4 regions of the Bounagaea algeriensis genome follow, and region 1 is predicted to be linked to each of the others. Evidence: riboswitches for the same ligand, from Rfam matches in the RefSeq annotation. Region 1 holds a riboswitch; each other region holds the start of a gene.
The links. Region 1 has a riboswitch for cobalamin ahead of metE (5-methyltetrahydropteroyltriglutamate--homocysteine S-methyltransferase). Riboswitches for the same ligand answer to the same signal wherever they lie in the genome.
Positions count from the first base shown of each region.

Region 2: another riboswitch for cobalamin. It lies ahead of cobN (cobaltochelatase subunit CobN); the one in region 1 lies ahead of metE (5-methyltetrahydropteroyltriglutamate--homocysteine S-methyltransferase).
Region 3: another riboswitch for cobalamin. It lies ahead of ACVGV2_RS15760 (magnesium chelatase subunit D family protein); the one in region 1 lies ahead of metE (5-methyltetrahydropteroyltriglutamate--homocysteine S-methyltransferase).
Region 4: another riboswitch for cobalamin. It lies ahead of ACVGV2_RS03165 (ribonucleoside-diphosphate reductase subunit alpha); the one in region 1 lies ahead of metE (5-methyltetrahydropteroyltriglutamate--homocysteine S-methyltransferase).

Region 1 is NZ_CM137102.1:2,346,710-2,352,206, reverse strand. It holds gene ACVGV2_RS10670 (mechanosensitive ion channel family protein) at 1-275, shown strand, start outside; gene metE (5-methyltetrahydropteroyltriglutamate--homocysteine S-methyltransferase) at 452-2,743, opposite strand; cobalamin riboswitch at 2,892-3,119, opposite strand; gene ACVGV2_RS10660 (HAD-IIA family hydrolase) at 3,319-4,146, opposite strand; gene ACVGV2_RS10655 (inorganic diphosphatase) at 4,220-4,750, opposite strand; gene ACVGV2_RS10650 (SAM-dependent methyltransferase) at 5,162-5,497, shown strand, end outside.
Region 2 is NZ_CM137102.1:189,402-194,898, reverse strand. It holds gene ACVGV2_RS00890 (precorrin-8X methylmutase) at 1-558, opposite strand, end outside; gene cobG (precorrin-3B synthase) at 555-1,850, opposite strand; cobalamin riboswitch at 1,889-2,058, shown strand; gene cobN (cobaltochelatase subunit CobN) at 2,177-5,497, shown strand, end outside.
Region 3 is NZ_CM137102.1:3,461,022-3,466,518, forward strand. It holds gene ACVGV2_RS15760 (magnesium chelatase subunit D family protein) at 1-1,969, opposite strand, end outside; cobalamin riboswitch at 2,030-2,160, opposite strand; gene ACVGV2_RS15765 (GNAT family N-acetyltransferase) at 2,294-2,749, opposite strand; gene ACVGV2_RS15770 (LysE family translocator) at 3,214-3,843, shown strand; gene ACVGV2_RS15775 (S1 family peptidase) at 4,015-4,863, opposite strand; gene ACVGV2_RS15780 (bifunctional 4-hydroxy-2-oxoglutarate aldolase/2-dehydro-3-deoxy-phosphogluconate aldolase) at 5,204-5,497, opposite strand, start outside.
Region 4 is NZ_CM137102.1:691,990-697,486, reverse strand. It holds gene ACVGV2_RS03180 (CitMHS family transporter) at 1-796, opposite strand, end outside; gene ACVGV2_RS03175 (ATP-binding protein) at 980-2,584, shown strand; gene ACVGV2_RS03170 (response regulator) at 2,715-3,401, shown strand; cobalamin riboswitch at 3,553-3,779, shown strand; gene ACVGV2_RS03165 (ribonucleoside-diphosphate reductase subunit alpha) at 3,913-5,497, shown strand, end outside.

The DNA.
Region 1 (5,497 bases):
TCGCCAAGCAGGTCATCCAGGGCAGCATCGACACCTTCGCCGCCGACCCGGAGGCGCAGCCGAGGATCCTGGAACGTCCCGACATCAGCGGTGTCGTCGGCATCGGCAACGGTGCGGTGACCGTTCGCGTGCTCGTCAAGACCCAGCCGGGTCAGCAGTGGGACCTCGGCCGTCGTCTCCGCGCCCAGCTCAAGACCGACCTGGACCGCCACGGCATCTCCATCGCGCAGCCGGTTCTGCCGGTCAGCGGTGCCGGTGCGGCCCAGCAGGGCTGAGCTGCCGAACGGGTTTCCCGCCGAACACGCGCGGCGCCGCCCCGGCGAGCTCGCCGGGGCGGCGCCGCGTTCGTGCGCGTGCCTCGGGTGCGACCGGGCCGCGGACGGGGCGGCGAGTGGTGGGGAGCCGTGCCTGTCCGCGGTCCGATCGCCGGTGCCCGATCACCGACGCGCGGTCACTGCGCCAGCGTCGAACGGACCTTCGCCGCCGCGTCGGTCATGTTCCGCAGCGCAGCGTTGACCTCCTCGTAGCCGCGGGTCTTCAACCCGCAGTCCGGATTGATCCAGAGCCGGTCGGCGGGTACGGCGCGCAGCGCCTCGTCGATGAGCGAGGAGATCTCCGCGGCGTCCGGCACGCGAGGGGAGTGGATGTCGTACACCCCGGGGCCGATGCCGCGGCCGTAGCCGACCGCGTTGAGATCGCCCAGCACCTCCATCCGCGACCGGGCCGCCTCGATGCTGGTGACATCGGCGTCCAGGTCGACGATGGCGTTGATGACGTCGCCGAACTCGGAATAGCACAGGTGCGTGTGGATCTGCGTGGCCGCGGCGATGCCCGAGGTGGCCAGCCGGAAGGAGTGCACCGCCCACTCCAGGTAGGCGGGCTGGTCGGTGGCCCGCAGCGGCAGCAGTTCACGCAGCGCGGGTTCGTCGACCTGCACCACGTTGATGCCTGCCGCTTCGAGGTCGGCGACCTCGTCGCGGATCGCCAGGGCCACCTGCTTGGCCGTGTCCGCCAGCGGCTGGTCGTCGCGGACGAACGACCAGGACAGCATCGTCACCGGACCGGTCAGCATGCCCTTGACGGGCTTGTCCGTCTGCTGCTGGGCGAAGGTGGCCCACTCGACGGTGATCGGCGCCGGCCGCGACACGTCGCCGAACAGGATCGGCGGGCGCACGCAGCGCGATCCGTAGGACTGCACCCATCCGTAGCGGGTGCTGACGAAGCCCTCCATGTACTCGGAGAAGTACTGGACCATGTCGTTGCGTTCCGGTTCGCCGTGCACCACGACGTCGAGTCCGAGCTGCTCCTGCAACTGGATCACGTTCCGGATCTCGTCGCGCATCCGCTGCCGGTAGCTCTCCCGATCGATGCTGCCGGCGGTCAACGCGGCCCGCGCCTTGCGCACATCGCCGGTCTGCGGGAACGAACCGATCGTCGTGGTCGGCAACGGCGGCAGCCGCAGCGCCTGCTGCTGGGCCTGCCGACGTTGCGCGTACTCCTCCCGGCGGGCGTCGCCGGGCTTCAGCGCAGCGACCCGGGCGCGTACCCGCTCGTCGTGCACCCGGGCGGCGCGTGCGCGGTCGTCCACGCGGGAGCGCGCTTCGGCCAGCTCGCGGGAGACGCTGTCGCGCCCCTCGTGCAGCGCGCGGTGCAGCGTGACGACTTCCCCGAGCTTCTGCTCGGCGAAGGCCAACCACGAGCGCACCTGCGAATCCAGCTCGGTCTCGGCATCGACGTCGTAGGGCACGTGCAGCAGCGAGCACGAGGTCCCGACCGCCAGTTCGCCCGCGGATCCGCGCAGCCGCTCCGCGGTCTCCAGCGCCCGGTCGAGATCGGTGCGCCAGATGTTGCGCCCGTCGACCAGTCCGGCGACCACCGACTTGCCGCGCAAACCGGTCAGCTTCGGGACCTCCTCCACTGTGGAGGGACTGGAGACGAGATCGAGCGCCAGGCCTTCCACCGGGCTGTCGGCCAGAATCGGCAGCGCTTGGCCGAGATCACCGAAATATCCGGCAACGAGCAGGTTCGGCCGCTCCTGCAGCTCTCCGAGCCGGGCGTAGGCCGAACGCAGCGCCTGCAGCTCGGCCTCGGAGCGGTCCCCGGCGAACGCGGGTTCGTCGAGCTGCACCCACTGGACACCCGCGCGGTGCAGTTCGGCCAGCAGGTCGGCGTAGGCGCTGACGAGATCATCCACTGTGTCCAGCGGAGCGAAACCTTCCGGTGCGTCCTCGGCCGGTTTCGACAGCAGCAGGAAAGTCACCGGCCCGACGACGACCGGGCGGGTGGTCACGCCCTCGTCGGCAGCTTCGCGGTACTGGTCCACCACGGCCGTGTCGGACAGCGCGAACCGCGTGTCCGGGCCGATCTCCGGGACCAGGTAGTGGTAGTTCGTGTCGAACCACTTGGTCATCTCCAGCGGCGGCGTGGATTCGACGCCGCGCGCCATGGCGAAGTACGTGTCGAGCGGGCCCAGGCCCAGCGCGGTGTAGCGGTGCGGCACGGCGCCGAACGTCACCGCTGCGTCGAGCACCTGGTCGTAGTACGAGAACGTGTTGCTCGGCACGGAGGCCAGTCCGGCATCGGCCAGCGTGCGCCAGGCGCCGACGCGGATGTCCCGCGCGGTCGCGCGCAGATCGGCCTCACTGATGCGGGAGTTCCAGTACCGCTCCAGGGCACGTTTGAGTTCTCGGTTCGGACCGATCCGGGGATAGCCCAGGACGGTCGATCCGATGGTGCTGGTCAACGCTTCTCCTCGGTTCGACGACACAGGACGCCGAAGTCCGATGGGGGATGTGCCCGACCATCGGCACGCGGGGTCGCAAACACGGACCGCGCCGGTGCCGATCGTCCGCGGGGTCCTCCCTCGAGACCTCGGACATACGCGCGTCGTGGTGACGCGCGTACCGGTGGCAGGTCTTCGGACTCGCGGGCGTTCTCGGAGTTCGTCCGAGGTTCCTACGCGCCGTCGGCTTCCCAGGCGCTCGGCCCAGTGCCCACCCGACCATCGGCCGGGGACGGCGTTCGTTCCCGCACACCGCTGCGGGGCAGTCCCGGAATCGCACCGGGTTCCCTCTCGCCTCGCACTCCCGTCCGCCGGAAACCCCGGCACGGCAGTGCGAACCACCAGCACGCATGACCTTACCCGCTCGGCGGCCTGTGACAAGACCGCTGCGCCCGCAGCGGCCGCACAGCGGGCTCCGCGCAGCGGGCGCACCCCGCTTGCCGTGGAGTTCCGCAACGGCTCCGGGCGGGACGAGATCCGCGCCACAGGACCGGGGCAACAGGACCGGGGCAACGGGACTGGTCGACGAGACCGGGTCAACCGCCGAACGGCTCGCGCACGTGGTCGACGATGTCGGCCACCGAAGCGATCGTCCGGTCCGGCTGGAACGGGTACTGGCGCGCCGTGTCCTGCCCGGAGAGGCCGGAGAGCACGAGGATCGTGCGCATGCCCGCCTCCATGCCCGAGCGGATGTCGGTGTCCATGCGGTCACCGAGCAGCAGGGTGCGGTCGGCGCTGGCCCCGAGCGTGCGCAGCGCGAAACGCAGCATGAGCGGGTTGGGCTTGCCCACGTAGTACGGCGGTTGCCCGGTCACGCGCTCGACGAGCGCGGCGACCGCACCGGTCGCCGGCAGCGATCCCTCCCGGTCGCGTCCCAGCTCGTCCGGGTTCGTGGCGAGGAACCGCGCACCGTTCTCGATGAGCCGGATGGCCTTGGTGATCGCGCTGAAGCTGTACGTGCGGGTCTCGCCGAGGATGACGTAGTCCGGGTCGTGCTCGGTGAGCACGTAGCCGGCTTCGGTCAGCGCCGTCGTCAGCCCCGGTTCGCCGACGACGTAGGCCGAGCCGCCGGGCCGCTGCTGGGCGACGAAGGAGGCCGTGGCCAGCGCCGAACTCCAGATGGCGTGTTCGGGGAGGTCCAAACCGCAGGTCAGCAGGCGGGCGCGCAGGTCGCGGGGAGTGCAGGCCGAGTCGTTGGTGAACACCAGGTACGGCAGCTCGTGCTGGTGCAGTGCGGTGAGGAACTCCTGCGCTCCGGGCACGACGCGTTGTTCGTCGCGCATGAGCACGCCGTTGAGGTCCATTAGGTAGGTCCAGCGGGCGGTATCGGACACTAACTCTCCAATTGCTGGAAGCTTCGGCATTGCGGGCGGGGAGGAAGTCAACACCGCATGATCCATCGAACCCGATGCGAAGCGCATCCGGGCCCGGTGGCGGTCAGCTGGGCAGGACGCCGTAGCGGGGCGCCGGTGCGCCGGCGAGGTGTTCGCCTCGGCCGGCGCGCTGCTGCGCGTCGGCGATGACGGCTTCGGCGGCCACCCGTTCTTCCCAGCCGCGGGCTTCGCCGCTCTTGCGGGGTTCGATCGTCTTGTACACGTGGAAGAAGTGGCTGATCGCGTTGAGCCGGTGCTGCGGGACGTCCGGCAGGTCGTGCACCGCCTCCATGCGCGGATCGTCCACCGGAACGCAGAGGACCTTGGCGTCGGGACCGCCTTCGTCGCGCATCCAGAACACCGCGATCGGACGCACGCGGACCGCGCACCCCGGGAAGGTCGGGCTGTCGAGCAGGACCATCGCGTCGAGCGGGTCGCCGTCCTCGGCCACGGTCTCCGGGAAGTAGCCGTAGTCGGCCGGGTACTGCGTGGCCGTGAACAGCGTCCTGTCCAGGCGGATGCGCCCGCTCGTGTGGTCCATTTCGTACTTGTTCCGCGATCCCTCGGGGATTTCCACGACCATGTCGAGATCCATGGACGCCTCCGCGCCTGCTCGCTCGGTGGTGCCGGAGCACCATTGTCCTCGCAGCGTGCCACGGAAGCGGGCCGTTGCCGCGGTACGTGCGCCGTGTGGTCGCTGTGGACAACGCTCGATGGCGGAGTAGCGGGCGCTGAACCTGTTCGCGGACGCCCTCGTCGACGGTCGCTCGGCAGCTGGGCGTCCCGGCGGTGGTGCGGAGCGCCGAAAATGCATTAATTACATTGGTTATTTCAGTACTGGATGAAATTAACTCGTTCAACCGGGCTCGGCACGAACAGCCAAGAAGGGCGGACCCCCGCCGCGTACGCCTCCGCTCCCGACAGGCCTGGCCGGGTGTCGCTCGAGATCGCTACCGTGATCACGTTGACCCGCCAGTGCGTCACCGCGCGCCGGATGGAGGACGCTATGCAACACGCGGAGAAGGCGTCGCTGATCGGCGACGAGAACACGCCCAACGCCGCACGGCTGTACGACTACTACCTCGGTGGGGCGCACAACTTCGAGGCCGACCGCAGCAAGGCGCACCAACTGATGGACCTGTGGCCGAACGTGGTGCCGGTCGCCCGGTTCAACCGGGGCTTCGTCCGCCGCGTCGTGCGGCACGCGATCAGCGCCGGGATCACCCAGTTCCTCGACCTCGGCTCCGGGGTGCCCACGGTCGGCAACGTGCACGAGATCGCCCGGGAACAGGTGCCGAACGCGCGGGTGGTCTACGACGACTACGAGTCCGTCGCCTTCAAC
Region 2 (5,497 bases), 2.2 Mb from region 1:
CACCACCAGGTGCTCCAGTTCCTGCGGGCTCTCGGCCAGGGCCTGCTTCGACTCGACGGCGCCGACGAATCCGACCGGTACGCCCAGCACCGCGGCCGGCCTGCCGGCGCCTTCGGCGACCAGCTCCAGCAGGCGGAACAGCGCGGTGGGGGCGTTCCCGATGGCGACCACCGCTCCGTCGAGGTGCTCGCGCCAGTGCTCCATGGCGGCCGCGGTGCGCGTGGTGCCCAGCTGCGCGGCCAGCTCCGCGACGTCCGGTTCCGCCAGCGCGCACAGCACGCGGTTGTCGGCCGGCAGCCGCCGTCGGGTCACGCCCGCGGCGACCATCTTCGCGTCGCAGAGGACGGGGGCGCCGTCCTGCAGCGCCGCCCGCGCGGCGGTGACGACGCCCGGTGACCAGGCGAGGTCGTCGACGAGGTCGACCATGCCGCAGGTGTGGATCATCCGGACGGCGACCCGCGCGAGATCCTCCGGCATCCGGGACAGGTCGGCCTCCGCCCGGATCGTGGCGAAGGAGCGGCGGTAGATCTCCGCCCCGTCTCGGACGTACTCGTTCACGATTTCCTCCGCAGCGCCGCGATCGCGGCCGTCGTGCCGGGGCCGGCCGCGCCGTCCCGGTCGTCGTCATTGGTGCCCCCGGACCCCCCGGAACCCTCCGGATCGGTCGCCCCGGAGCCCTCCGGGCCGGTCACCTCGTAGCCCTCCGGGCCGGCCACGACGTCGACCACCTCCCCGCGCGGCCGCCCGCAGCGGCGCGAGCACCCCGCGAAGTGCACCGCCGCGCCCGCGGGCAGCAGCGGCAGCGCGCGGCGCGCGTCGCCGCGCACGTCGGTCCAGGACTTGGCACATCCCGGTTTGCCCGCGCATGCGGTGACGCCGTTCCAGGGCGAGGTCTCGTCCACCACCAGCCCCGCTTCGTCCAATGTAGACATGGCGGTGCCCGGCTCGGCGAGGTGCGGCAGCACGACCCCGCGCCACGGCGTGAGGCGGACGTTCCCCGAAGTGGCGGCGGCGACCGCGTCGAGCTGCTCACCGGCGAGGCGTCCGAGCGGTGCCGCGGCGGCGAGCGTCGCACACCCGTGCGCACCACCGCCGACGACGCCGACCGGTCCGTGCTGCCGCGGCGGCGGGGTTGCGACGGGGTCACCGGAGCCGGCGGCGCACTCCGCCCGCACGCGCTCGGTGATCGCGGGAACGGCCTCGGTGAGCTCGGCGAGCCGCCACGCGGCCGAGCCGCGCCGCGCGCGCTCCGCGAGGAACGCCCGCGCGACCGCGAGCAGGGCCTCGGCCGCCGCGTCGACGGCAACGCGCAGGCCGCTGTCCGCACCGGCGAGCAGCACCGCCGCGGAACGCTCGGAAACCGGCAGCGCGGCCACGTCCCCGCCGAGGCCGGCCACGTCGCCGCGGCCGTCGTCGAGCACGAACAGGAACCGGCCGGACAGCCCGGCCAGCTCCGGGTCGGCGCGGAGCCCGCGGTCCAGCTCGCCGACCAGCCCCGTGACATCGACCACGCCCGACCCGTCGCATCCGCTCAGCGGCGAGGCGATGATGTTGCGCACTCCCTCGTGCTCGGCCGACGGCAGCATCCCGTGCTCACGCAGCCGCGCGGTCAGCTCCGGTACCGCGTCGTCGGCCAGCCCGCGCAGCTGCACGTTGCCGCGCGAGGTCAGGTCCACGAATCCGGCTCCGAGATCGGCCGCGAGCTGCGACAACGCCGCGAACTGGCGGGCGTCGAGCAGCCCGCCGGGCACGCGGATCCGGACCAGACCGCCGTCGGCAGCGCGGTGCGGCTGCAGCGCGCCGGGGCAGGCGTCGGCGCGCGATCGGGAGCGGTGGGCGGATGAGGACATGCGCATGAATCGTAGTCGGCTGGTTTTTGCCACAGCGCGAACTGTCGGTAGGGTCACCCCGTAACGGAGGCAGGCGGAGGAAGCCGGTGCGAGTCCGGCGCGGTCCCGCCACTGTCACCGGACGAGCCCCTCCCGCTGCAGACTACGGCTCCGGCGGGCGCGTCACCAGGGCTCGCCCGGGAGCCAGACACTCACCCTGCCGTCCCACCGGCCAAACCCGGGGCGAGGACCCCGAGAGAGGTGCAACTGATGCGATTCGCCGCGGCAGCGCCTGCCCTGGCGCCCGCCCTCCCCGACGTGACGGCTCACGTGGGGAGGAGGTCCGCGTGATCCTGCTGCTGTCCACATCGGACACGGACCTGCTCAGCGCCCGCTCCAGCAGCGCCGACTACCGGCTCGCCAACCCGGCCCGGATCAACGCCGGCGCCGAGCTCGACGAGCTGCTGCAGGGCGTCGACCTCGTCGTCGTGCGCATCCTCGGCGGACGCCGCGCCTGGGAGGAGGGCCTGGACCAGCTGCTGGCCGGCACCCGCCCGGTGGTGGTGCTCGGCGGTGAGCAGCAGCCCGACGCCGAGCTCATGGAGCACTCGACCGTGCCCGGCGGCGTCTGCGCCGAGGCGCACTCCTACCTGGCCCACGGCGGCCCGGAGAACCTGACGCAGCTGCACAACTTCCTCAGCGACACGCTGCTGCTGACCGGCCACGGCTTCGCCCCGCCCGCGCCCGCGCCCGACTGGGGCAGGTTGGAGCGCGCGCCGCAGCGCGGAGGCGGCCCGTCGGACGGCCCCGTCGTGGCGGTGCTCTACTACCGCGCCCACCACATGGCGGGCAACACGCACTTCGTCGAAACCCTGTGCTCGGCGATCGAGGACGCCGGCGGCCGGCCCGAACCGCTGTTCTCCGGCTCGCTGCGCAGTCCCTCCCCCGAGCTGCTGGAGACGCTCGAGGGCGCGGACGCGCTGGTCGTGACGATGCTGGCCGCCGGCGGCTCGCGCCCGGCGACCGCCTCCGCCGGCGGCGACGACGAGGCCTGGGACATCGGCAAACTCGCCGAACTGGACGTGCCGATCCTGCAGGGCCTGTGCCTGACCAGCAGCCGCGCCCAGTGGGAGGCCAACGACGACGGTCTGTCCCCGATGGACGCGGCGACCCAGGTGGCGGTGCCCGAGTTCGACGGACGGCTGATCACCGTGCCGTTCTCGTTCAAGGAGAACGACTCGGAGGGGCTGCCGGTCTACGTTCCCGACGCCGAGCGCGCGGCCCGCGTCGCCGGCATCGCGGTGGGCCACGCGCGGCTGCGCCACACCCCCGCCGAGCAGCGGCGGGTCGCGCTGATGCTGTCGGCCTACCCGACCAAGCACTCCCGCGTCGGCAACGCGGTCGGCCTGGACACCCCGGCCAGCGCGGTGCGGCTGCTGCAACAGCTGCGCGAGCGCGGCTACGACGTCGGCCCCGAGCAGGGCGAGGACGCGCTGCCGGGCGTGGCCGAGCAGGACGGCGACGCGCTCATCCACGCGCTGATCGCCGCCGGCGGCCAGGACCCGGAGTGGCTCACCGAACAGCAGCTGTCCGGCAACCCGGTGCGGGTGCCCGCCAGCCGCTACCGCGAGTGGTTCGCGACGCTGCCGCAGGAGCTGCGCGACGCGGTCGAGCAGCACTGGGGCCCGCCTCCGGGCGAGCAGTTCGTCGACCACTCGCAAAGCTCCGAGGGCGAGATCGTGCTGGCCGCGCTGCGCGCCGGCAACGTCGTGCTCATGGTGCAGCCGCCGCGCGGCTTCGGCGAGAACCCCATCGCCATCTACCACGACCCGGACCTGCCGCCGAGCCACCACTACCTGGCCGCCTACCGCTGGCTGGCCGAGGACTTCGGCGCGCACGCGATGGTGCACCTGGGCAAGCACGGCAACCTGGAGTGGCTGCCCGGCAAGTCGGCCGGGCTCTCGGCGTCCTGCGCCCCGGACGCAGCGCTGGGCGACGTGCCGCTGATCTACCCGTTCCTGGTCAACGACCCGGGCGAGGGCACCCAGGCCAAGCGCCGGGTGCACGCCACGCTGGTGGACCACCTGGTGCCGCCGATGGCCCGCGCCGAGAGCTACGGCGACATCGCGCGGCTGGAGCAGCTGCTCGACGAGCACGCCAACATCGCCGCGATGGACCCGGCCAAGCTGGAGGCCAGCCGCAGCCAGATCTGGACGCTCATCCAGGCCGCTCAGCTCGACCACGACCTCGGCATCGAGGAACGCCCGCACGACGCGGAGTTCGACGACTTCCTGCTGCAGGTCGACGGCTGGCTCTGCGAGGTCAAGGACGCCCAGATCCGCGACGGGCTGCACGTGTTCGGCGAGCCGCCGACCGGTGAGGCCCGCGTGAACCTGGTGCTGGCGATGCTGCGGGCCCGCCAGATGTGGGGCGGGCAGCAGGAGGCGCTGCCCGGTCTGCGGGAGGCGCTGGGCATGGCCGAAGACGGCTCGGCCTCGCGCGGCGACACCGACGAGACCGAGACGCGGGCGCACGCGCTGGTGCAGGCCATGGAGCAGCGCGGCTGGGCCGCGGGCGCGGCCGCCGAGGTCTGCGCCGAGGGGCTCGACGCCGCGGCCGACCCGGAGCCGGTGCGGCAGGTGCTGGAGTTCGCCGCGCAGGAGGTCGTCCCGCGGCTGGAGTCCACCACCGACGAGGTCACCGCCACGCTGCACGCCCTCGACGGCGGTTTCGTGCCCGCCGGCCCGAGCGGGTCCCCGCTGCGCGGGCTCATCAACGTGCTGCCGACCGGCCGCAACTTCTACGCGGTCGACCCGAAGGCCGTGCCGAGCCGGCTGGCCTGGGAAACCGGCTGGGCCATGGCCGACTCGCTGCTGGAGCGCTACCGCGGCGACAACGGCGAGTGGCCGACCTCGGTCGGGCTGTCGGTGTGGGGCACCTCGGCCATGCGCACGGCCGGCGACGACATCGCCGAGGTGCTCGCGCTGATGGGCGTGCGCCCCACCTGGGACGAGCAGTCGCGGCGGGTCAACGGGCTGGAAGTGGTCCCGCTGGCGGAGCTGGGCCGCCCGCGCGTGGACGTGACGGTGCGGATCAGCGGTTTCTTCCGCGACGCGTTCCCGCACGTGGTGGAGATGCTCGACGACGCGGTGCGGATGGTCGCCGCGCTCGACGAGCCGGACGAGCAGAACTTCGTGCGCACGCACACCCGCGAGGACGTGCAGCGGCACGGCGACGAACGCCGCGCCACCATGCGCATCTTCGGTTCGAAACCGGGCACCTACGGTGCGGGCGTGCTGCCGCTCATCGACAGCCAGGACTGGCGCGGCGACGCCGACCTCGCCGAGGTCTACACCGTCTGGGGCGGCTACGCCTACGGCCGCGAGATGGACGGGGCCCCGGCGCGGGAGGACATGCAGAACGCCTTCCGGCGGATGTCGGTGGCGGCGAAGAACACCGACACCCGCGAGCACGACATCGCCGACTCCGACGACTACTTCCAGTTCCACGGGGGGATGGTCGCCACGGTGCGGGCGCTGACCGGGCAGTCCCCCGCCGCCTACATCGGCGACAGCACCCGGCCGGACTCGGTGCGCACCCGCTCGCTGCACGAGGAGACCTCGCGGGTCTTCCGCTCGCGCGTGGTGAACCCCCGGTGGCTGGCGGCG
Region 3 (5,497 bases), 1.1 Mb from region 1:
AACCGCTCGGAGCATTCGCCGCGTTCGCCGGGACCGTCGCCTTGCCGTCGGTGAGCAGCACCAGCAGCGGCCGGCGCTGCGGATCGCGCACCCGCTCGGTCTCCACGACCCTTCGGGTGCGCAACAGCCCGTCGGCCAGCGGTGTGCGACCGCCGGTGCGCAATTCGCGCATCCGCGCCGCCGCAACGTCCACTGAGGACGTCGGCGGCAGCACGACCTCGGCCGACTCCCCGCGGAAGGAGATCACACCGACCTTGTCCCGGCGCTGGTAAGCATCCCGCAGCAGCGACAGCACCGCACCGCTGACCGCGGACATCCGCTCCCGCGCGGCCATCGAACCGGACGCGTCCACGGCGAACAGGACGAGATTGCCCTCCCGCCCCTCGCGCACCGTGTGGCGCACGTCCTCGCCGCGCACGACCAGACCGGGGCCGTTGCACCCCCGTGCTCGCTGATGCGGAGCAGCGGCGACCACAGTGGACGGAAGGTGGATGCCGTGCCCCTCGTGGGCCGAGGCGCGCACTCCCCGCCCGGTGCGTGACCGGGCGCGGCTGCGCCTGCCGGGCGCTCCCTCGCCCATGCCGGGAACTTCCAGCAGCCGCGCGCGGAACTCGGAGCCGGGATCCGGCGCGCGGCGTTCCTTCGGCGCCGGCGAGGAACCGTCCGAGTCCTCGGGCCCCTCCCCCTCCGACTGCGAGGACGTCGAGGTCTGCTGTTCCTCCGGTGCAGGCGCACCGCCCCCGGGGCCGTCGTCCTCGGGCCCGCCATCATCGGGGCCGCCATCATCGGGGCCGCCATCATCAGGACCGCCGTCATCGGGACCGTCCGGTTCCGGCCCACTGCCACCCGGACCGCCCGGGTCGCCGCCGTCACCACCACCGCCGTCGTCGTCCGAACCGCCGTGCTGGTCGTCCTCGGGATCGTCCGCGTGCTGCGCGGCGTCGTCGAGGGCCTGCTGCAGCTGATCGTCGTCCACGCCCGGCTCGTCGAACGGATCGCGGCGCCGCCGGTGCGGCAGCACGAGTTTGGCCGCCGTCTCCACGTCGGCGGCGGCCACGGCGTCCGCTCCGCGCCACGCCGCGTGCGCCACCGCGGTACGCGCCAGCACGAGGTCAGCGCGCATGCCGTCCACTTCGAACGACGCGCACAACGCCGCGATGCGGCGCAGTTCCGCATCGGGCAGGGCGACCTTGGCGACCTGGTCGCGCGCCCGCGCGATGCGCTCGGCCAGCTCGGCCTCCTCCGCCGCCCATCGGGCGGCGAACGTCTCCGGGTCCTCCTCGAAGGCCAGGCGGCGACGCATCACCTCGGAGCGGGTCCCGACCTCGCGGTCGGCGCTGACCTCCACCGCCAACCCGAACCGGTCGAGCAGCTGCGGACGGAGCTCCCCCTCCTCCGGGTTCATCGTCCCGACCAGGACGAACGAGGCCGCGTGCGAGACGGACACGCTCTCCCGCTCGATGTGGGCGCGGCCCATGCCCGCCGCGTCCAGCAGGACGTCCACGAGGTGGTCGTGCAGCAGGTTGACCTCGTCCACGTAGAGCACGCCCCGGTGCGCCGCGGCCAGCAGGCCGGGCTGGTAGGCGCGCACGCCCTCGGACAGCGCCCGCTCCACGTCCAGCGACCCGAGCAGGCGGTCCTCGGTGGCACCGACGGGCAGCTCCACCAGACGCGCCGCGCGGTGCTCGGACTCGGCGGAGGTGTGCGGACCGTCCGGGCACTGCGCGTCGGGTTGCGCGGGTGAGCAGGCGAAGCGGCATTCGGGCAGCACGTCCAGCGTCGGCAGCAGCGAGGCCAGCGCCCGCACCACGGTCGACTTCGCCGTGCCCTTCTCCCCGCGCACCAGCACACCGCCGATGCGCGGGTGCACCGCGTTCAGCAGCAGCGCCAGCCGCAGGTCGTCGTGCCCGACGACGGCGGAAAACGGAAAGCGCGGGCTCGTGCGCGACGCCTGCGGCGAGGCGGTCATAGTTGAGGTCTTCCTTCCTCCGGTCTCGGACGCCCGGGGTTTCGGGGCGAGGGGCGGCAGTGTCCTGACTCCCGGATCCTCGCGTCCCTCCGGCCTTCCCGGGGCGGCTCGCAGCCGCTGCCCGGTGGCCCGCGCGGGAGGTCCGCTCCCCGGTCACAGTGGCGCCGGCCGTGCCGGATTCGCACCGGCTTGCCTGGCCGCACCCTCGTGGAACCGTTCCATGCAGGTCCGCCAACATCCTGGCAGAGGGCGATCACGGGTCCAACACAGCGGGAACGATCGGAGAGAAGTCCCACGGTGGACGGGACCGTTCGGGCGTCCGCTTCACTCGGCCAGACGCATGTCGACGTGCGGAATACCGTCCTCGTCGTGCACCGGCCCGCTCTCGGCGAAGCCGAAGGAGCGGTAGAAGCCGGCCTTGTCCACTTGCGCGGACAGCACGGCCGGACTGCGCCTCGTCTCGGCGAGCGCTGCGAGCATCAGTTTGCGCGCCAGCCCCATGCCCCGCGCATCGGCCTTGGTGCACACCCGGCCGATGCGGTACGTGCCGTCGGGTTCCTCCAGCAGTCGGAGGTAGCCGAGGACGAAACCGTCCGCGGAGTCGATCCAGAAGTGCCGCGTGGTCTCCTCGAGGTCGCGGTCGTCCAGCTCGCGGTACGGGCAGTTCTGCTCCACGACGAACACGTCAACCCGCAGACGCAGCATGCGGTAGAAATCGGCCGCGTCCAGATCGGCGGTGTACGCCCGATGGACAGCAGTCGCGAGCGGCTGAAGTATCACCTGTTCGTGGATACCACAACAGCGTCCGCCCGATTCACCGGCCCTGCGGCGCGGATTGGACGTTTCACCGCGCGCAACACGGCACAGCTGACCCGCGAGCAGCGGCACGTATCCGAGGTGCGGGTGCACACGCCGGGCGTGCCCTGGCGGCCGCACCCGTGGCCGCAGGAGACGCGCCCGTTGACCACGCAGGGCCCACCGGGACCGCCGGTGCAGGAATCCACACCACCCCGGTGTGCTCCCGCGCCGCGCACGAACCGGCCGGAACGAGGCACAACTCACACCATGTTCGGAAGAAATCCCGTTATGATGGAGCAAGCGCGGAAATTTTCCTCTTTTCTGGCGCGTTGAGCACATGGATGTGCGCACTGGGGGACTTCCATCGAACGGGGCGGCACCGACTCTCCCCGACCCGCGCCGGCCAGCCGTCGGCAGATCGAACCTGATCGCGTGAGGAGGAAGACGTGTTCGTGGATCTCAGCACGGTGCCCGCGTTCCTGATCGCCAGCCTCGTCGTGATCCTCACCCCCGGGGTGGACACGTTCCTCCTGCTGCGCACCTCGTTGCACCAGGGACGCGGCGCCGGTATGCGCGCCCTGCTCGGCATCCACAGCGCCAGCGCGACGCAGATGGCCGTGGTGATCTCCGGACTCGGCGCGCTCATCACGCAGCAACCCGCGGTGCTGTCCACGTTGAAGTGGATCGGCGCGGCCTACCTGCTCTACCTGGCCGCCAGCATCCTGCGCGGGCTCTGGCTGACGCGGCGGGAAGCCCGCAGCGGAGTGCCCGCACGGCACACCGAGACGGCGAAACCGTTCATCCGCGGCTTCCTCAGCAACATCACCAATCCGAAGATGCTGCTGTTCAGCCTGGCCTTCCTGCCGCAGTTCGTCGGCGCCGCCACCTCGCCCGCGGCGCAGCTCGTCACGCTGGGCGTGCTGTTCCTCGCCCTGGCCGCCGTTTGGGAGCTCACGATCGTCCTCGGCGCTGGTCACATCGCCGACCGGCTGCGCAGCCCCCGGATCGGCCGAACCCTCGACCTGGTCAGCGCCACCGCTTTCGTCACGATCTCGATCGGCCTGGTGACGGGCTGAGGCGGCGGACCTCAGGCGGCGAGCACAGCGGAAGCACGGCGCTGCCCCGCACGCTCGTCTCCGCACGCGCTCGTCCCCACCCGCTGCGCGGCGGCTCGAGAAACCGTTCCCGCGCCGCCGCGCCTGCCGCGCCCGTGCCCGTGCCCGTGCCCGTGCCCGTGCCCGAGGTGATCACGCGTTCAGCTGGGCGGCCACGTCCTCCTGGTAGCTGGCCATGCGGGTGTAGACCCCTGGCGAACCCGGCCGGGCGCACCCGTCGCCCCAGGACACGATTCCGATCAGCCGGTCACCGGCCACCAGTGGCCCACCGGAGTCCCCTTGGCAGCTGTCCACTCCCCCTTCGGGCAGACCCGCGCACACCATCGCGCGGGCGTCGAAATCGCGGCCGTAAGCCTCGCCGCACCGCTGGTCGTCGACCAGCGGCACCTCAGCGCTGCGCAGCACGTCGGAGGCCTGCCCGCCTTCGCTCGTCGTACCCCAGCCGTACACCTTCGCGGGCGTTCCTGGCTGGTACAGCTGCTCGTCCTGCGGCGTGGCGAGATCCAGCGTCGGCTGCGCCAGTCCGTCGGCGAGCGTGAGCACAGCGACATCGGCTCCTACCTGCGGGTTCCGATAGGACGGATGTGTCCACACTGAGGTGACGTCCGTCACCTTTCCCGCATCGGTGTTCTTGTCCTCGCGCCCGGAAACGACCTCGACCGAGCCCGCGGGCTCGCCCTCCACGCAGTGCGCTGCGGTCACCACCTTGCCCGGGCGCACCAACGCGCCCCCGCAGAACTGGTTGCCCTGGGCATCACTCAGGTACACCACCCACGGACTCTCGGCGATGGGCGCGGGTTCGCCGCCCACGATCGGCGGCGCCTGAGCCGCGGCCGGAGACGCCTCAGCAGCGGGCTGCTCCGGAGCGGCATACGCCGTGCCCGCGATCCCGGCCGCCGCGATCGATCCCGACATCATCCCGGCCGCGGACAACACCGCCGTGATGTGCCTGCTCCTCCGCGAAGTACTGCCTCGCGCCATGACTTCCTCTCCTCCCTGGTGATGCCGTCGCCGGCACGGACGCCCGCGTCCGCACCGGTCTCGGCGAGTGTGCCCGCTCAGCAGCGTCACAGCGCGAGAAGATTTCAGCACCCCCGTTACCCACCACTCGATCCGGTGAAATCGAGCGGCTCGAACATCACACCTCAGGACACAGTGGACATATTGATCCGCTGGCACAGGGCCGAAAAACGATCGCTCACGGCAGACTCGGCATGCGGACCGCGAACACCGGTCCGGTGATGCTGCCCGACACGGCGCGGTATGTCGGGCCGGTCGCACCACGCAGCGGGCGACGCGGTGCGCCACACCGGTGCGCCGCTCAGCCCTGCGCGCCCGCCCCACCGACGAGGTCGGCCAGCCGGGCCAGTTGCTCCGAATCCTCCAACGCCGAACCCACGGCAACCACCGAGGCCCCGGCCGCGAGGTACTCCTCCGCGTTGCCCGCGTGCACGCCGCCGGTGGCGACCAGCCGCATGTTCGGGAACGGACCGCGCATCGCGCGGAACCACCCGGCGGACAGTTCGGCGGCGGGGAAGACCTTCACCCAGGTCGCGCCCAAGCGCTGGGCCCACTGCACCTCGCCCGGTGTGGCCACACCGGGCAGGTGCGGCAA
Region 4 (5,497 bases), 1.7 Mb from region 1:
CATCGCTGCCAGCCGTCGCATCGCTGCCAGCCGTCGCATCGCTGCCAGCCGTCGCATCGCTGCCGGCCGGCACGTCGCTGCTGACCGGCACGTCGCTGCTGACCGTCGCAGCACCGTCGACAGCGCCGCCACTGCCGCCGACACCGGCCATCGCGGGGACCTGCTGCGTCGAGGTGCGGCGGGCGATCCGCCGCTGCTCCCGCAGGCCCAGCAGCGCGGCCATGCCCATGAGCAGCACGACACCGACCCCCTGCAGCGGGATGAGCCCGTGCCAGAGTTCGACCGGGTCGTTGCCCGTGGAAGCGGCAGCGCGCCCGACAGGACCGCCCCAGGGAACCATGTTCAGGATCGCCATGCTCGTGCTCAGCAGCAGCATCAGCAGGTACGGGCTCATGCCGAGCCGCTTGTACAGCGGCAGGAGCGCCGGGATCGCGATCAGGTACGACGTCGCCCCGGACCCGTCCAGGTGGCAGACGACACCGATGAGCACCGTGACCACGGCGACGCCGACGACGTTGCCGCGGCTGAGCCGCACCATCACGGTGATCAGCGGGTTGAACAGCCGGATGTCGTTCATGATGCCGAAGAACAGGATGGCGAACACGAGCATCACGGCGACGTCCAGCACCGATTCCAACCCGGAGTCGAAGAACGTGCCGATGTCGCTCGGGCTGAAACCCGCCAAGAAGGCGCCCACCGTTGGGATCACGGTCATGCCGACGACCGGGGCTATTCGGCCGAGGATCAGCAGCGTCGCTATCGACGCGATGATCGCGAAGCCGATGATGCTGAGCATGTTGGCCTCTCCTGCGTACGTCGTTCGGGAACTCGCGGCTCCGGAGCCCGTGCGGCTTCCCGGTGCGCGGCGATTGCGACATCCTGGAACGCACGTGTCCCGGATCACGAGTTTTGTGTGCATTGGGTAAGTAATGGTCGTATTGGTCTCGCGGAAAGCCTTGCCACGGAAGGTGGTGAACACATGACGGAGCGCGTTCGCGGCCGTGCGCGGCTTTCGCTGACCCGCTACCTGCTCCTCGCGAACACGGTGCTGCTGATCGTCACGCTCGCCACCGCGGGAACACTGTGGACACTCCGCGAATACCGCGACGTGCGAACCGAATACACCGAGCGCGCGCTGACCATGGCGCAGTCGGTGGCTGCGCTGCCCGAAGTGCGCGACTACCTCGCCGATCCGCAGCACCGCGGCGAGATCGCCTCGCTGGCCGAGACGATCCGCCGCGCCTCCGACTTCCGCTACGTCGTCATCGTCGACGCCGAGGGCATCCGGCACTCGCACCCCGACCCGCGCGCCATCGGCGGCCGCCCGCACACCGACCCGGCGCCGGTGCTGGCCGGCAACACGTGGACGGGCGTGGAATGGGGCCCGGCCGGGCTCACCCTGCGCGCCCGGGTGCCGGTGCGCGAGGCCGGCGAGGTCGTCGGCTACGTCTCCGTCGGCGTGCTGTCCTCGCGGGTCACGCTGGCCGCGTCGAACGCGCTGCCCGTCATCGGCACGACGCTGCTGCTCGCCCTCGTCCTCGGCGCGGGCGGTGCGCTGTGGATCTCCCGCCGGATCCGCGCGAAGACGCACGGACTCGAACCGGCCGAGATCACCGAACTGCTGGAGAGCCGCGAAGCCCTGCTCTACGCCATCACCGAGGGCGTGCTCGCCGTCGGCGCGGACGGTGCAGTGCTGCTGGCCAACGACTCCGCCCGCGAGATGCTCGGCCTGCCGCAGGACTGCGTCGGCCGCACCCCGCACGAGCTGGGGCTCGACGAGCGGCTGCGCGAGGTGCTGCGCGGTGCCGACACCCGGGAGGACGTGTTCCTCGCCGTCGGCGGGCGGCTGCTCGTGTGCAACCCCCGGCCGGTGCGCATCGACGGCCAGGGCACGGGCCGACTGGTGACGCTGCGCGACCACACCGAGATCGTGCGGCTCGGCGGTGAGCTGGACGGCGTGCGCACCATGGCCAACGGGCTGCGCGCGCAGACCCACGAGTTCGCCAACCGCATCCACACCGTCACCGGCATGCTCGACCTCGGCGCGGTCGGCGAAGCCCGCGACTACCTGTCCGAACTCTCCGCCACGACGGCTCGGGCGAGCACGTCCGTGTCCGAACGCGTCCACGACACCGCGCTGGCCGCGCTCGTGCTGGCGAAGTCGGCGCAGGCCTCCGAGCAGGGCGTGGAGTTCGAACTCGCCGAGCTCAGCGACGTGCCGCGGGAGCTGCCGCCGCAACTGCGCGACGACGTGCTGCTGATCGTGGGCAACCTGGTGGACAACGCCTTCGAAGCGGTGGGCGGATCCGGGTGGGTGGAACTGCTCGTGCGGCTGCACCGGGACGGCGAGCCGCTGCTGGAGATCCGCGTCACCGACTCGGGTCCGGGGTTCGACCCCGCGCTCGCCGAGGAGGTGTTCACCGCCGGGGTGAGCACCAAGGAGCACGGCGGATCCGGTCACCGCGGGCTCGGGCTCGCGCTAGTGCGGCAGGCCGCCCAGCGGTGGCACGGGTCGGTGGACGTGGACGCCACCGAGGAGACCGTGTTCAGCGCCTACCTGCCGGTGCGGGAGGATTCGCGGTAGCACGCCGGTAACGTCGCCGGCCGCGGCACGTGTCCGCGCAGTTCCGGTGACGGCCCCGCCGTGCCCGTCCAGGCGCAGCGCTCGTCCGGGCGCAGCGCCCGTTCGGACACCGAGCAGGAGGTGGGATTCGGTGCTGTCGGTGCTCATCGTCGACGACGACGCGCGGGTGGCGCGCAACCACCGGGAGTTCGTCGAATCGGTCCGGGGATTCACGGTCGTCGGCGTCGCCCACACCGGCGCCGAGGCGCTGCGCTCCGTCGCCGAGCACCAGCCCGATCTCGTGCTGCTCGATCTCTACCTGCCGGACATGTCGGGCATCGACGTGCTGCAGCGGTTGCGCGCCCCGGACGACCCCGGCCCGGGCACGCCCGTGGACGTGCTCGTGATCACCGCGCTGCGCGACATCGACAACGTGCGCGCCGCGCTGCACGGCGGAGCGATGTACTACCTGCTCAAACCGTTCAACCTGACCGCGCTGCGGGAGCAGCTGGACAGTTTCGCCGCGGTGCGCGACAAGCTCGCGGGCGTGGACCAGGCCACCCAGCGCGACGTGGACCGCGTGTTCGGCGTGCGCCGCCGGAGCACGCGGACGAGCCTGCCGAAGGGGTTGACGGCCGAAACGGCGCAGCTCGTGGCGGAGACGCTGCGCGCGGCCGACTCCGACCTCTCGGCCGTGGAGGTCGCCGAACGCGCCGGCATCGCGCGGGTGACCGCGCGGCGCTACCTCGAGCACCTGTGCGCCGACGGGCAGGCCGCGCTGCGGATGCGGTACGGCTCGGCGGGGCGGCCCGAGCACCGCTACCAGTGGGTGCGGTGAATCGAGAGAAAGCACCTCCAGAAACGCAAGTGGGTGCGCAGCAGAACCTCCGGGGAAGCTCTCGCTCCGGGTGCTCGACGTCGAGCAGCGACGATCAGACCTGTGCCGACACGCGATGTGGGCCTGCGTGAGATCTCAGAACTCAACATGTAGTGTGCTCGGTGCCGGTGGTTCACGGGGCCGGAAACGGCCCGGTGAGGCGAGAGGGAACCCGGTGCGAATCCGGGACTGCCCCGCAGCGGTGAGCGGGAACGACCGCCGTCACCACCCCCGAGGTGGTGCAGCACTGGACGCACGTCCGGGAAGCGACGGCCAGTAGGGCCGGCCGAGCGCCGGAAGCCCGCGAGTCCGAAGACCTGCCACCGGTGTGCGCGGGAGAACGCGCACGCACACCGGGCCTCGAGGGCGGGTCGCGGACACGCGGAGCACACCGCGGCGGCGCACGGCGCCCGCGTCCACCACCCCCGCTCGCGAGGTTTCCGATCGGACGGACTCGCGAGAGGAGAGCGTCGTGACCCAAGCGCCCCCGGCAGCATCCGCGCGCACACCGGAGCTGAACGTGCGCGAACCCGACGGCGGCCTGCGGCCGCTCGACTGGGACCGCGTGGTGCGCCTCGTGCAGCACGCGGTCAGCGGGCTCGCCGACGTGCACGCCGAGCCGGTGCTGACCGAGATCCGCCGCAACCTCTACGACGGTGTGCGCGCCGACGAACTCGCGCAGGCGCAGATCATGGCCGCACGCACCCTCGTCGAATCCGAACCGAACTACGCGCACGTCTGCGCCCGGCTGCTGCTGCACGCGCTGCGCGGCGAAGCGCTGCGGCACGTCGCCGCGGTCGCACCCGGCTCGGACACCGGCGAACCGAGCACCGACTACCGCTCCCACTTCCCCGCCTACGTGCGCCACGGCGTCCACCTCGGACTGCTGGATCCCGCGCTGGAGCGGTTCGACCTGCAGCGGCTGTCCTCCGCGCTCGTCGGCGAACGCGACCTGCAGTTCACCCACCTGGGCCTGCAGACGCTCTACGACCGCTACCTGCTGCACGACGACGGGGTGCGGTTCGAGCTGCCGCAGGCGTTCTTCATGCGCGTGGCCATGGGGCTGGCGCTGCACGAGGACGACCGCGAACGGCGGGCGATCGAGTTCTACGAACTGCTGTCGACGTTCACGTTCATGACCTCCACGCCGACGCTGTTCAACGCGGGCACGCTGCGGCCGCAGCTGTCCTCGTGCTTTCTCACCACTGTGGACGACGACCTCGCGTCGATCTTCCGGTCCTACCGCAGCAACGCGATGCTGGCGAAGTACTCCGGCGGACTCGGCAACGACTGGACCCCCGTGCGCGGGCTCGGCGCGCGCATCCGCGGCACCAACGGAACCTCGCAGGGAGTCGTGCCGTTCCTGAAGATCGCCAACGACACCACGGTGGCGGTCAACCAGGGCGGCAAGCGCAAGGGCGCGGCCTGCGCCTACCTGGAGACCTGGCACATCGACATCGAGGAATTCCTCGACCTGCGCAAGAACACCGGCGACGACCGGCGCCGCACGCACGACATGAACACGGCGAACTGGGTCCCGGACGAGTTCATGCGCCGCGTCGAAGCCGATGCCGAGTGGACGCTGTTCTCCCCCGACGAGGTGCCCGACCTGCACGAGACCTGCGGCACCGACTTCGCCGAGCGCTACCGCGCCGCCGAGGCGGCCGCCGACCGCGGCGAGATCGCCGTGTTCCGCCGGGTGCGGGCGGTGGAGCTGTGGCGGCGGATGCTCACCGCGCTGTTCGAAACCGGGCACCCGTGGCTGACGTTCAAGGACCCGTGCAACCTGCGCTCACCGCAGCAGCACGCCGGCGTGGTGCATTCCTCCAACCTGTGCACCGAGATCACGCTGAACACCGGTGCCGACGAGGTGGCCGTGTGCAACCTCGGATCGGTCAACCTGCAGGCGCACGTCGGCTCCGGCGGCCTCGACCACGCGCGGCTGGAGAGCACGGTCACCACCGCGGTGCGCATGCTGGACAACGTCATCGACCTCAACTTCTACACGCTCGACGAGGCCCGCGACTCCAACTTCCGCCACCGCCCCGTCGGGCTGG